3 regions of the Glutamicibacter sp. AOP12-B1-11 genome follow, and region 1 is predicted to be linked to each of the others. Evidence: riboswitches for the same ligand, from Rfam matches in the RefSeq annotation. Region 1 holds a riboswitch; each other region holds the start of a gene.

Evidence for each region. Region 1 has a riboswitch for S-adenosylmethionine ahead of ACT3UQ_RS15595 (O-acetylhomoserine aminocarboxypropyltransferase/cysteine synthase family protein). Riboswitches for the same ligand answer to the same signal wherever they lie in the genome.
Region 2: linked by a shared signal. The riboswitch ahead of ACT3UQ_RS00800 (O-acetylhomoserine aminocarboxypropyltransferase/cysteine synthase family protein) and the one ahead of ACT3UQ_RS15595 (O-acetylhomoserine aminocarboxypropyltransferase/cysteine synthase family protein) in region 1 are both predicted to bind S-adenosylmethionine.
Region 3: linked by a shared signal. The riboswitch ahead of ACT3UQ_RS04390 (bifunctional o-acetylhomoserine/o-acetylserine sulfhydrylase) and the one ahead of ACT3UQ_RS15595 (O-acetylhomoserine aminocarboxypropyltransferase/cysteine synthase family protein) in region 1 are both predicted to bind S-adenosylmethionine.

What each region holds. Positions count from the first base shown of each region.
Region 1 covers NZ_JBQSYL010000028.1:19,544-23,467, forward strand. Annotated here, with positions in the region: gene ACT3UQ_RS15585 (DUF1852 domain-containing protein) at 1-511, opposite strand, end outside; gene ACT3UQ_RS15590 (LysR family transcriptional regulator) at 634-1,575, shown strand; SAM riboswitch class I at 1,814-1,904, shown strand; gene ACT3UQ_RS15595 (O-acetylhomoserine aminocarboxypropyltransferase/cysteine synthase family protein) at 2,025-3,335, shown strand; gene ACT3UQ_RS15600 (cystathionine gamma-synthase) at 3,332-3,924, shown strand, end outside.
Region 2 covers NZ_JBQSYL010000001.1:152,401-156,324, forward strand. Annotated here, with positions in the region: gene ACT3UQ_RS00790 (DeoR/GlpR family DNA-binding transcription regulator) at 1-364, opposite strand, end outside; gene ACT3UQ_RS00795 (CoA-binding protein) at 567-1,061, opposite strand; gene ACT3UQ_RS00800 (O-acetylhomoserine aminocarboxypropyltransferase/cysteine synthase family protein) at 1,061-2,428, opposite strand; SAM riboswitch class I at 2,514-2,608, opposite strand; gene ACT3UQ_RS00805 (histidine phosphatase family protein) at 2,647-3,285, shown strand; gene ACT3UQ_RS00810 (RNA polymerase sigma factor) at 3,445-3,924, shown strand, end outside.
Region 3 covers NZ_JBQSYL010000005.1:108,870-112,793, forward strand. Annotated here, with positions in the region: gene ACT3UQ_RS04375 (CPBP family intramembrane glutamic endopeptidase) at 1-544, shown strand, start outside; gene ACT3UQ_RS04380 (GNAT family acetyltransferase) at 602-1,009, shown strand; gene ACT3UQ_RS04385 (VOC family protein) at 1,107-1,751, opposite strand; SAM riboswitch class IV at 1,925-2,042, shown strand; gene ACT3UQ_RS04390 (bifunctional o-acetylhomoserine/o-acetylserine sulfhydrylase) at 2,134-3,477, shown strand; gene metX (homoserine O-acetyltransferase MetX) at 3,480-3,924, shown strand, end outside.

The DNA.
Region 1 (3,924 bases):
GTAGTTGCGCAAAGCGCTGACGATAAGCCTGCGAATCCAGGAAGTGCTGGAAGAGCTGGCCATGAAGTTCGCCAAAATCTTCAGGCAATTTAGGGGCACCGGAGCCGTTGCCGGCCGCCGGAAGCACCACGCTGAAGTCGTAATCGCGCACATAGGAAGAGAAATTATTGCCCAGCATGCCGTGGCTGCGGGTGCTGGTGGCTCGGTCCACGATGGTGGTGTCTAAGACTTCAAGCAGCGGGAACTGCTCCGCTGCGTTCGCCGAGTCGAAGTGCACATTGGCGGAGATGATCTCCAGCTCGAGTTCATAACGATCGCCCTGAGGATTGTCCCAGTGAGCCAGGGAATTAAAGCGGCGGTTGATCATCGTCAGAGCGTTGCGCAGGTTCTCCTGGCGGTTTTCCCCGCGGGCCAGGTTGGCGAAGTTTGTCGTGACTCGTGAGCTCGCACAGGGGGTGTAGTCTTCGTCGAATTTGGTGGTGCTGATGCTGAAGGTGAACGCGTCTGCCATGGTGGCCTATCTGGTGCTCAGTGGCCTGGGCCGGCCGAAAGTAAGTCGATGCGTCCATCATGCAGTGAGATCGAGGATATCAGGTAACTCGATATAACTATGGATTCGTATAGACTCGCACTATGGTTCAGGGGACGAGTGGTTTGACACTGCAGCAGTTGCGCTATTTCATTGCGGTCGCCAGCGAGGGGTCGATCTCCGCGGCGGCTGACCTAATTTACGTCGCACAGCCGAGCATGTCGGCGGCGATGAAGGAGCTCGAAGCCCGCGTGGGACGCACCTTGCTGGTCCGCTCGGCCAGGGGAGTGACGCTCACCGCCGAGGGAGCAGAATTCCTTGGTTATGCCCGGCAGGTTCTGGAGCAGGTGGAGCTGCTTGAGCATCGCTACCTCGGGCGTCCCTCGGTCCGTCGCCTGCTCGGCGTCTCCACGCAGCACTATTCCTTCTCGGTGGATGCCTTTGTCAGGATGGTTCAGGCCAGCGGGGCCGAGGAATATCAATTCTCGCTGCGCGAGACCCGCACCGAACAGATCATCGAGGACGTGCGCACCCTGCGCAGCGACATCGGCATCCTCTATCGCAACGACTTCAACCGGAAGGTCATCGACAAGCTGCTGCGCGAGTCCCGGCTCGTATTCCACCCCCTGTTCCTCGCCGATCCGCACATCTTCATTTCGCGCAGCAACCCGCTGGCCTCCCGGGCGCGGGTGACGCTCGAGGACCTCGAAGACCTGCCGCGCTTGACCTTCGACCAGGGTGCGAACAACTCGTTCTACTTCGCCGAGGAAGTGCTCTCCACCAGCTCCAGCAAGCGCGAAATCCAGGTTTCGGACCGCGCGACCATCTTCAACCTGATGATCGGCCTGGGCGGGTACACCATCTCCACGGGCATCATCAGCGACGAGCTGGACCCGTCCATCGTCGCCATCCCGCTGGATGTCGATGAGCGCATCGAGATCGGCTGGATCGACCATGCAGCGATTCCGCTGACCGAGCAAGCGCGGCGCTATCTGGACGAGGTGCGCTCGGTCGTCTCAAGCTTCGGAGTTGAGGTCCTGGACTGAATCCCCGGCCCCCAAGACGTAACACCGTGTCATTTGGCGGACCGTCGGCGACATAATAGTTGCGCAAAACCCTGGTTCTTCAAGGATTCTGGCGGTTGCCGCGCGTCACAAAGGGACTGCGGGCCGGGCCCCATTACGGGACTGGCGCGGGATGTGAAGCCAGGTGCCCCTGTATGAAGCGCGGGCGTGGGCGTCGTTTGCGCCGCCGGATGCCGATGTCCAACCATGGAAGAACAACAACCCATCAAGAGCGACCGAGAGATCTGGCTCGTAGACGTCGCAGCAACCATCGGGAAACCGAAAGGTGCTAATGCCAGGAACGATGGAGCAGTTCCGAACGTGCCATAAGGCGCCATGCTTCGTACCGTTGTGGCCTCAGGGCGGCCGAGGGGCGGTACGACGCCGGGTGTTCGGTGCACTCTCTCGTGGATCAGAAACGAGAAGGAGCTATGAGCCAACGCCAAGGAACCGACGCGGTCCATGCAGGGTATCGTCCGAGCGGAGATTTCCGCCCGATGCTGCCGCCACTGCACAATTGCGCAGCGTACCAGTTCGAATCGCACGCAGAAGCGATCGAAAAATTCGCGTTGCGCCAGGCCGGCTTCACTTATTCACGCACCGGCAACCCCACCGTGGCCATCCTGGAACAGCGGGTGGCCGCCCTTGAAGGCGGAGCCCAAGCGGTAGCCACCGCCTCGGGGCAGTCGGCCGTTGCACTCTCGCTGCTTGCCCTGACCCAGGGTCCTAAGCACATCGTGGTTTCCTCCTCGCTGTACGGCGGCACCGTGGACCTGTTCACCGACACCTTTGCCGACTTCGGCATCCGGGTCAGCTTTGTCGACCAGGCCGACCCCGCAGCTTGGGCCGGGGCCATCGAAGAAGACACCCGGGCGTTCTTCCTGGAGTCCGTCTCCAACCCGCTGTGCACCGTGGCGGACCTGCCCGCCATCTCGGCGATCGGGCACGAGCACAACATTCCGGTGGTCGTCGACAATACGCTGGCCACCCCGCTGAATATTCGCCCGCTGGATTTTGGCGCCGACATTGTGGTGCACTCGGCCACCAAGGGACTAGCCGGACACGGCTCGGTGCTCGGCGGCGTGGTCGTGGATTCGGGGAAGTTCGATTTCTCGGATTCCACCCGCTGGCCGCAAATCGCCGCCCCGCGAGTGCGGCTGAACAATGCCTCGCTGCTTGAACGCCACGGATCGGCCGCCTACGCCATGCTGGTCCGCTCCAAATTCCTGCACGACCTGGGGCCGGCCTTGGCCCCGGCCAGCGCCCAAGGCATTCTGACCGGCATCGAAACCTTGCCGGTACGTGCCGCACACGTGCAGCGCAGCGTGAGCACCCTGATCCAGGAACTTGCAGATCACCCGGGCATTGCGGCCATCCACCACCCTTCGCTGCCGGCCCACCCGAGCCACGAGCTGGCCAAAAAGCTCACGCCCAAGGGCACCGGTTGCGTGCTGGCCATCGAACTGGCCCACCCCTCGCTGGTGTCCCCGGTGATCGACGGGCTGCAGCTGATTTCCCTGGCCGCAAATGTGGGCGATACCCGCACCATGGTCGCCCACCCGGCCACCATGACGCACTGCCGGCTCTCCGCGGAGCAACTTCTCGCCGCGGGCCTGAACACCTCCACCCTGCGCCTTTCGGTGGGGCTTGAAGACCCCGCCGATCTGCTCGCCGACCTCACCCAAGCGCTGGACAGCGCACTAAACCGGGCCCTGGCCCCGCAAACCCAAGGAGCATCATGAGCGGCTTCAACACCCTCGCCGTCCACGCCGGCCAGCATAAAGACCCGCACACCGGAGCCGTGGTCCCACCGATCTACCAAACCAGCACGTTCATCCAGGACGGAATCAACGTCTTGCGCTCCGGGCACGAATACTCCCGCGGCTCGAACCCGACCCGCGATGGCTTCGAAGCGCAGCTCACCGCCCTGGAAGGCGGAGCCGCGGGGTTCGCCTTCGCCTCGGGCATCGCCGCCGAAGACGCGCTGCTGCGTGCGGTGCTTGAACCGGGCGACCACATCATCCTGGGCGCCGACGGCTACGGCGGCACCAACCGGCTGATCTCCAAATTGCACAGCAAATGGGGCATCACCTCTTCCGCGGTGGATATCACCAACCTGGACTCGGTGCGCGCAGCGGTGCGCCCGAACACCGCGCTGCTTTGGGTGGAGACTCCCTCCAACCCGCTGCTGGGCATCGCCGATCTTGCCGGCTGGGCGGACATCGCCCGCGAGCACGGCGCCCTGCTGGTGGTGGACAACACCTTCGCCACTCCCTACCTGCAGCGGCCTTTGGACTTCGGGGCCCACGCGGTGGTCCACTCCACCACCAA
Region 2 (3,924 bases), on a different contig from region 1:
GCCCCGACCCTGCGTTGGTTTTCACCATGCGTTCGGCGAGAATCTCGGTGGTGGTTCCCGCATCGAGAATGACCGAGGCATCGGAGACCGGGAGCAGGCTCAGCGCGCGCTGGGCAATCCGGGCCTTGGCCTCGGCGTGGATGGCAGTGCGGGCTACATAGCTTTCCTCGCGGGTGCTCGCCTCGCTGGCCGCGACCGCACCGCCGTGCACCCGGCGCAAGAGGTTCTCTGATTCCATCTGGGCCAGATCGCGGCGGACCGTTTCGGCGGTGATCTCGAAGCGCTGGGCCAGCTGAGCGACGGTTACTTTCCCGGCATTCGCCAACTGATCAGTGATTAGCCGGTGTCTTTCCTCGGCAAACATCTGCGCCTCCATGAAGTCATGATCTACAACACACGAATCTGTGTTTCCATGACTTTATGCCCGTTTGCGTGGGGTAGTCAAGATGAAATCCAAAAATATTGTGGATTAATCTTTGCTTGCGTGGGGTTATCCGTTCAAAAGACAAAAATCGGTGGGTCCTCTCCGCAGAGGGAACCCACCGATCGAGGTATTGAGCCGAGCGCTACGCCAGGATCTGGCGTTTGGAAGAAATGACTCCGGTGTTGAAGCCGGCCAGGCGCAAGCCGCCGTGGAAGCGTGCGTGCTCAATCTTGACGCAGCGATCCATGACCACGTTCAGGCCCGCCGCCTCGCCGCGTGCGGCGACTTCCTCATGCCAGGATCCAAGCTGCAGCCACAGCGTTTTCGCGCCCACCGCCACGGCCTCATCCAGTACGCCGGGAAGGTCATCGTGCTTTCGGAAGACCTCAACCAGATCCGGGGTCTCCGGCAGATCCGCCAGCGACTTGTAGACCGGCTGGCCCAGAATCTCGTCGAGCACCGGGTTGATGAAGTACACCTTGTACTTCGAGGAGGACAGCAGGTAGGTGGCGACGAAATAGCTCGCACGCGAGGGCTTATTCGAGGCGCCAACAATGGCGATGACCTTTGTATCGCGCAGGATCTGCAGGCGTTCGGCCGCGCCGGGCGCCTGCCAGGTGCGTTCTTCGATGCTCATTAGTTCGCTCCCTTCGAAGCGGCTGGCACGGCGCAGGCGGCGCCGTCATAGGTGGGAGTGTCGAGCTGTTCGTCAGGGGTGGCTGCCTGCGAGGCGCTCAGCGCCTGATCAAGGTCCCAGATGATGTCTTCGACGTCCTCCAGGCCAACCGACAAGCGGATCAGGTCCTCCGGAACGCCGGCGGCAATCATCTGCGCGGCGCTCAGCTGCTGGTGCGTGGTGGAGCCCGGGTGCAGCACCAAGGTGCGCGCATCGCCGATATTCGCCAGGTGGCTGGCCAGCTGCAACGCCTCGATGAACTTGGTGCCGGCCGCACGCCCACCCTTCACGCCGAAGCTGAAGACCGAGCCGACGCCCAGGGGAAGCAATTCGGTGGCCCGCTCATGCTGTGGGTGGGATTCCAGGCCCGCGTAGTTCACATAGCCGACGCGGTCATCGGCTTCGAGCCACGCGGCGATCTGCTTCGCGTTGGCCAAGTGGTTGTCCATGCGCTGCGGCAGCGTCTCCAAACCCTGCAGCAGCTGGAAGGCCGACTGGGCCGGCAGGGAGGGACCGAAGTCGCGCAGCTGCTCGCTGCGCAGCTTGGTCAGGAAGCCGTACTCGCCGAAGTTATCCCACCAGGACACGTTGCCGTAGCTCGGCACCGGTTCGGTCATAGTGGGGAACTTGCCGTTGCCCCAGTTGAAGGTGCCGGCCTCGATGACCACACCACCCAAGGTGGTGCCGTGGCCGCCGATGAACTTGGTCGCCGAGTGGATCACGATGTCCGCACCGTGCTCGATAGGGCGCAGCAGGTACGGCGGGGTCAGCGTGGAGTCGACCACCAGCGGCAGGTTGTGCCGGTGCGCCACCTCGGCCAGGCCCTTCAGGTCTGCAATGTCGCCGGAGGGGTTCGCCACGATCTCGGTGTAGACGGCCTTGGTGTTTTCCTGGATGGCAGCCTCAAAGTCGGCCGCCTCGTTGGAATCGACGAAGGTGGTGTTGATGCCGAAGCGGCGCAGGGAGACGTCCAGCTGGGTGATGGTGCCGCCGTAGAGCTTGGAAGAGGCCACGATGTGGTCTCCGGCCTGTGCCAGCGCCGCGAAGGTGACGAACTCGGCTGCCATGCCGGAGCCGGTGGCTACCGCGCCGATGCCCCCTTCGAGGGAGGCCATGCGCTCCTCGAAAGCCGCCACGGTCGGATTGCCGATGCGCGAATAGATGTTGCCGTATTTCTGCAGGGCGAACAGGTTCGCCGCATCATCGGTGTCTTTGAAGACGAATGAGGTGCTCTGGTAGATCGGCACGGCGCGTGCGCCATGCTCGGCATCGGGGGTGCCGCCTGCGTGTAGCGCGCGGGTGCGGAATCCAAACTTGTGGTCGGCCATGGTGGCTTACGACTCCTTGTCGACTGGGTCTTCGGCAGGAATCCCGGGTCAATGTCGCATAACCCCTGGAGTCCAGTGGAAAGCAGCTCCATCGGTTCTGGCGGTAGCACCTGATCCACCGGCTGTGGCAGGTTGCTGCGGCGTCATCAAACCAGATCTCTCGGCCGCTCGGGATGGTTAAGTAATAGTCTGTCAATATGTCCTGGGATGACCCAACAATGAGTCCTAAGGTTGCGAAGGTTGAAGCGCAGACTGATTCGGGTGCGGCGCCGCGGTTACCATATGCTCGAATTATGGACACCGCGCTAGCACTGGTACGACACGGGCAGACCGACTGGAATCTTGCGGGTCGGCTCCAGGGCCGCACGGACATCGAGCTGAACGAGACCGGCCGCGAACAGGCGCGCGCGGCCGGGCGAGCGCTCATGGGGGAGGGGTGGGATCTGGTGCTCGCCTCCCCGCTGTCCCGCGCCCAGGAGACCGCCGCGCTCATCGCCGCGGAACTCGGCGTCGACACCGGTGCCCCGGTTGCTCACGCGGTTGAACGCGGCTTCGGTCCGCTCGAAGGGCGGGTCATGATCGAAGTGACCGAGCGGGAAGCGGCTGCGCTGGCGGGGCAAGCCGAGAGCCGTGAACTGGTGCTGCAGCGGATGCTGCTCGCCTTGACCGAACTGATTCAGGCAAACCCCGGCCGCCGCATGCTGGTGGTCAGCCATGGGGCCGCCATGCGCATCACCCGCGACGCGCTCGCCGGGACCCGCGCCGAGCGGGGAGTGGAAAATGGAGAAGTCATTCCGGTCAGCCTTGCCCGGCTCGCCGAACTCGTTCAGGAACACGATCTTGCGGACGCCCGCTAGGCTCGTTTGCCACCCAGTGATTATCCGGCACCGGGCCGGTACTGCTTAAGCACCGCTAGGCAGCCGCGGAGAATCTTTCTCGAAGAAAAATCCCCACGAAATCTCACAAAACATCGCGGCGGTACGTTTACATGGTGAAAGCACCGAACCAGGAGCAGCATGAAACAGCCATTCGAACGCATCGTCCAGGCCCACGGGCTGAGCGTCCTTCGGGTTTGCCGCGCCCTGCTCGATGAGCACCGCGCGCAGGATGCCTGGTCCGAAACGTTTCTCTCCGCGCTGAAGGCGTACCCGGAGCTGGATGAGGAGGCGAATGTCCAGGCGTGGCTGGTGCGCATCGCCCATCGCAAGGCCGTCGATGAGCTCCGCCGGCACAAACCAGAACTCAGCCAAGCAGAGGTCCAGCCAGCCACTCGGGCATCGTCCGAGACCAGCGCGGAGGACCACGTGGCAAACATGGAGCTGTGGCAGGCAGTGAAGCTGCTGCCACAAAAGCAGCGGCTGGTCGTGGCCTACCGTTATCTGGGTGGGCTCGGCTATGCCCAAATCGCCGAGATTCTCTCCGGCAGCGCGGATGCTGCCCGGCGTGCTTCAGCCGACGGAATCAAGAACCTGCGAACCCACCTGTCGCAGGATCAA
Region 3 (3,924 bases), on a different contig from region 1:
CCTGCTCCCGGTGGCCCTCGCGCTCTATTTCATGCATCGAACGCTCGGACGAAGCATCAGGGACATAGGCTTCGATTTCCGTCGTCCTGGCAAGGATGCGCTGCTCGGGGTGTGCTTGTTTCTCGTCATGGGAATCGGCACGCTAGGCGTATATGCAGCGGGTCGAGCATTCGGCATCACCACAGCGCTGGCCACGGCAAATCTCGCAGACTACTGGTGGAGTGTGCCGGTGCTGGTCCTTTCAGCGGTACGCCATGCAGTACTGGAGGAAGTCGTGATGTTGGCTTTCCTCTTCGGCTACGGCAAGAGACTCAATCTTGGACCCTGGGTGCTGATTCTCGGTTCGGCCCTGCTGCGCGGAAGCTATCATCTGTACCAAGGGGCCGGACCGATGATCGGCAACTTCGCCATGGGTGTGGTCTTTGGCTGGCTCTATCATAAATACGGTCGCGTCATGCCCCTGGTCATCGCACATTTCCTGCTGGATGCCGTTGGTTTTGTAGGCTTCTTGCTCATCGGCCCGGCCATCGGCATTGGTGCCTGAGCACTTTCCAGATTCACGATGGCCCAATTTCGGAGTGCTTTTAGCAGGGGAGTGAAAATGCAGATTAGCGAGCTTCAGATGAATGGCCTTGCCGAGGTGGTCGCACTCTGGCAACGGGTGGAACTCACCCGGCCTTGGAATGATCCGCTGGCCGATGCGGAACAAGCGCTACGCAACGAGTCATCCACAATTCTTGTGGGGCACCGCGACGGAGCGCTGCTTGCCTCCGCGATGGTTGGTTTTGATGGTCACCGCGGGTGGCTGTACTACGTTGCGGTCCGTCCCGAGAGCCAGGGCCAAGGACTGGGCCAACAGATCGTTGGCGCGGCCACCGATTGGTTGCGCCGACGTTCGGTGCCCAAGGTGCAGCTGATGGTTCGCTCCGAGAACTCGCAGGTCATTCGATTCTACGAGCAGCAAGGCTACGAAACCCAAGACATTGTGGTTTTGGGCAAGCGGCTATAGGCAGAGCAGAGCCTTGCCAGTTTGAGCGCACAACTGGCATTAAAGAAGAGTAGGTGGGGGCGCCATTGCCCCCACCTACCTTCGTGCGTACCTTGTCTTACAGCACCACGGTACCGTTATCGGTTTCGAAAGTTACAGACAAGATGCCCGGGGTCCCGTTGGGTGCTTCATACTCCATGCTCACCGCACCGAGATTCACGTTTTCTGGCTGCCCCAGCCAATCAAGGACTCGGTCGCGTGAACCGGCAATGGCAATGCTCTGGATCTGGCCAGCGGGATCCAGCGCACGGGAAGGGTGCAAGTCTTCGGTGCCGGCGTCCCAGCGCAACAAGTATGGAACCTGCGGGTCCGCGATCAGACCCTTGATGCCAATCTGCTGCCAGGTGAGTTCGCGGCCGTCAGGGAACTTGCGGTTACCCGGAACCGATTTGCGTCCCAGGCGCTCTTCTGCGCTTGAGAGATCCTCAACTGAAACACACCATCCCATCCATCCGCCGCCCAGCTCGGAACGGGCACGGACCGCCTGCCCAAACGGTGCCTTGTCGCTAGCGGGGTGGTTCAGAACTTCAACTACTTCTAGGTATTGGTCATGCTTGAGCGGGAAAATTACATTGCGAGTTCCGAATCGCGGATGCACGCCTCCCTTGACGAATTCCAAGCCCAAAGCCTCGGAGATTCTTTCGGCGGTTGGCATGAGCCCGTCCGGGCCACATGCGTACGTAACGTGATCTAGCCTCATCATGTGCCCATCATGTCACTATGTGATTCAAGTCTCGACTTAGGCTACCCTAACTGGCAAACTGGCGATCGAACGCTCTGCATAAATTGCGTTATAAAAGTGCAATATGACCGATTGCGTCACTTTGAGCCACTTCATATTGCCAAGATCTTCGGTTGTCCGGCAGACTTGTGTCAGGTCATGAGTCCCAGTAACAAGCCCCGGCTTACTGGGCGGCAACCCTCCTCCGCGGTGGGGTGCCCCGGGTGAAGACCTGGCCCTCGGCACAAACTGTGTCTAGGACAAGCGCGGGTTACCCCCTGGAAAGTACCTCGACGAGGAGCTTCCTGTCGGTGTGTTTTTTAGTGGTGTACCCCCATAGTCAACAAGCTATATGGAGGAAACCATGAGTAACAACTGGTCATTTGAGACGCGTCAGATCCACTCCGGACAACAGCCCGACCCGGTTACCGGAGCGCGTGCCTTGCCGATCTATCAGACGTCTTCGTTCGTCTTCCCCAGCGCAGAGAGCGCGGCCGCGCGCTTCGCCTTGCAGGAGCTGGAGCCGATCTACACTCGCATTGGAAATCCAACCCAGGAAGCCGTCGAAAACCGCATTGCCGACCTCGAAGGCGGTGTCGGCGCACTGTTGCTCGCCTCCGGGCAGGCGGCCACCACCTTCGCCATCCTGAACCTGGCCCAGGCCGGCGACCACCTCGTTGCCAGCCCAAGCCTGTATGGTGGAACGCAGAACCTGTTCAAGCACACGTTGCGCAAGCTCGGCATCCAGGTCACCTTCGTGGCCGATCCGGATAACCTGGCGCAGTGGCGCGAGGCTGTGCAGCCAAATACCAAGGCGTTCTTCGGCGAGGTGGTCTCCAACCCGCGTCAGGACATCCTGGACATCGAGGGAATCTCGGAGATTGCCCACGAAGCCGGTGTTCCGTTGCTGGTGGACAACACCTTGGCCACCCCATACCTGATCCGTCCGATCGAGTGGGGCGCGGACATCGTCATCCATTCGGCCACCAAGTATCTCGGCGGGCACGGCACCGCCATTGCCGGCGTCATCGTGGATTCGGGGAAGTTCGACTTCGCCAAGGATCCGGAACGCTTCCCTGATTTCAACACCCCGGACGAGTCCTACAACGGTTTGGTGTTCGCCCGAGATCTGGGCGTCAACGGCATTCTCGGCGCAAACCTCGCCTACATCCTCAAGGCACGCGTGCAGTTGCTGCGCGACCTGGGCTCATCGGTGGCACCCTTCAACGCCTTCTTGATTGCCCAAGGGCTGGAAACCCTGTCGCTCCGCGTGGAACGCCACGTGCAGAATGCCAAGGAAGTCGCCGCCTGGCTTGAAGGCCATGAGCAAGTCGAGCTGGTCGCCTATGCCGGGTTGCCTTCCTCGCCATGGTTTGAGCGTGGCCAGAAATATGCGCCAAACGGTGTTGGGGCGGTCATCGCCTTTGACGTTGCCGGCGGCGCCGAAGCGGGCAAGGCATTCGTAGATGCCCTAGAACTCCATTCAAATGTGGCGAATATCGGCGACGTTCGCTCGCTGGTGATTCACCCCGCTTCGACCACCCATGCACAGCTGACCGAGGCGGAACGCCTGTCGGCCGGCGTGCGTCCGGGGCTCGTTCGGCTGAGCGTGGGGTTGGAGAACATCAAGGACATACTCGCTGACTTGCAACTTGGTTTTGCTGCGATCGCAGAGCCTGCTAACCAGGAATTGCAGGAAACCCTCTAGGCATGGCATCCATAGTGACTACCGAAGAGACTCTCGACTCGAAGAACCTCGCCGACGGACAGGACGGCATTTTGCGCCGCGCGTCCGTGGGGGAGTACACCTTCGAAACCGGTGGATACCTGCCGCGTATCGAGCTGGCCTATGAATCATGGGGGCAGCTGAACGCGGACGGGTCAAATGCGGTGCTGGTTATGCACGCGCTGACCGGTGATGCTCACGTATCGCAGGGAGATTCGCAGACCCCGGGCTGGTGGGAAGACTTTGTCGGCCCCGGGCTGACCGTTGATACAGACAATTACTTTGTCCTGGCCATCAACATCATTGGTGGTTGCAATGGATCCACCGGGCCCGGTTCGCTCGACGAACACGGCGAAGCCTGGGGCTCACGTTTCCCCTTCGTCACGATCAAAGACTCGGTGCGCCTTGAGGCACGCCTGGCCGACCTGC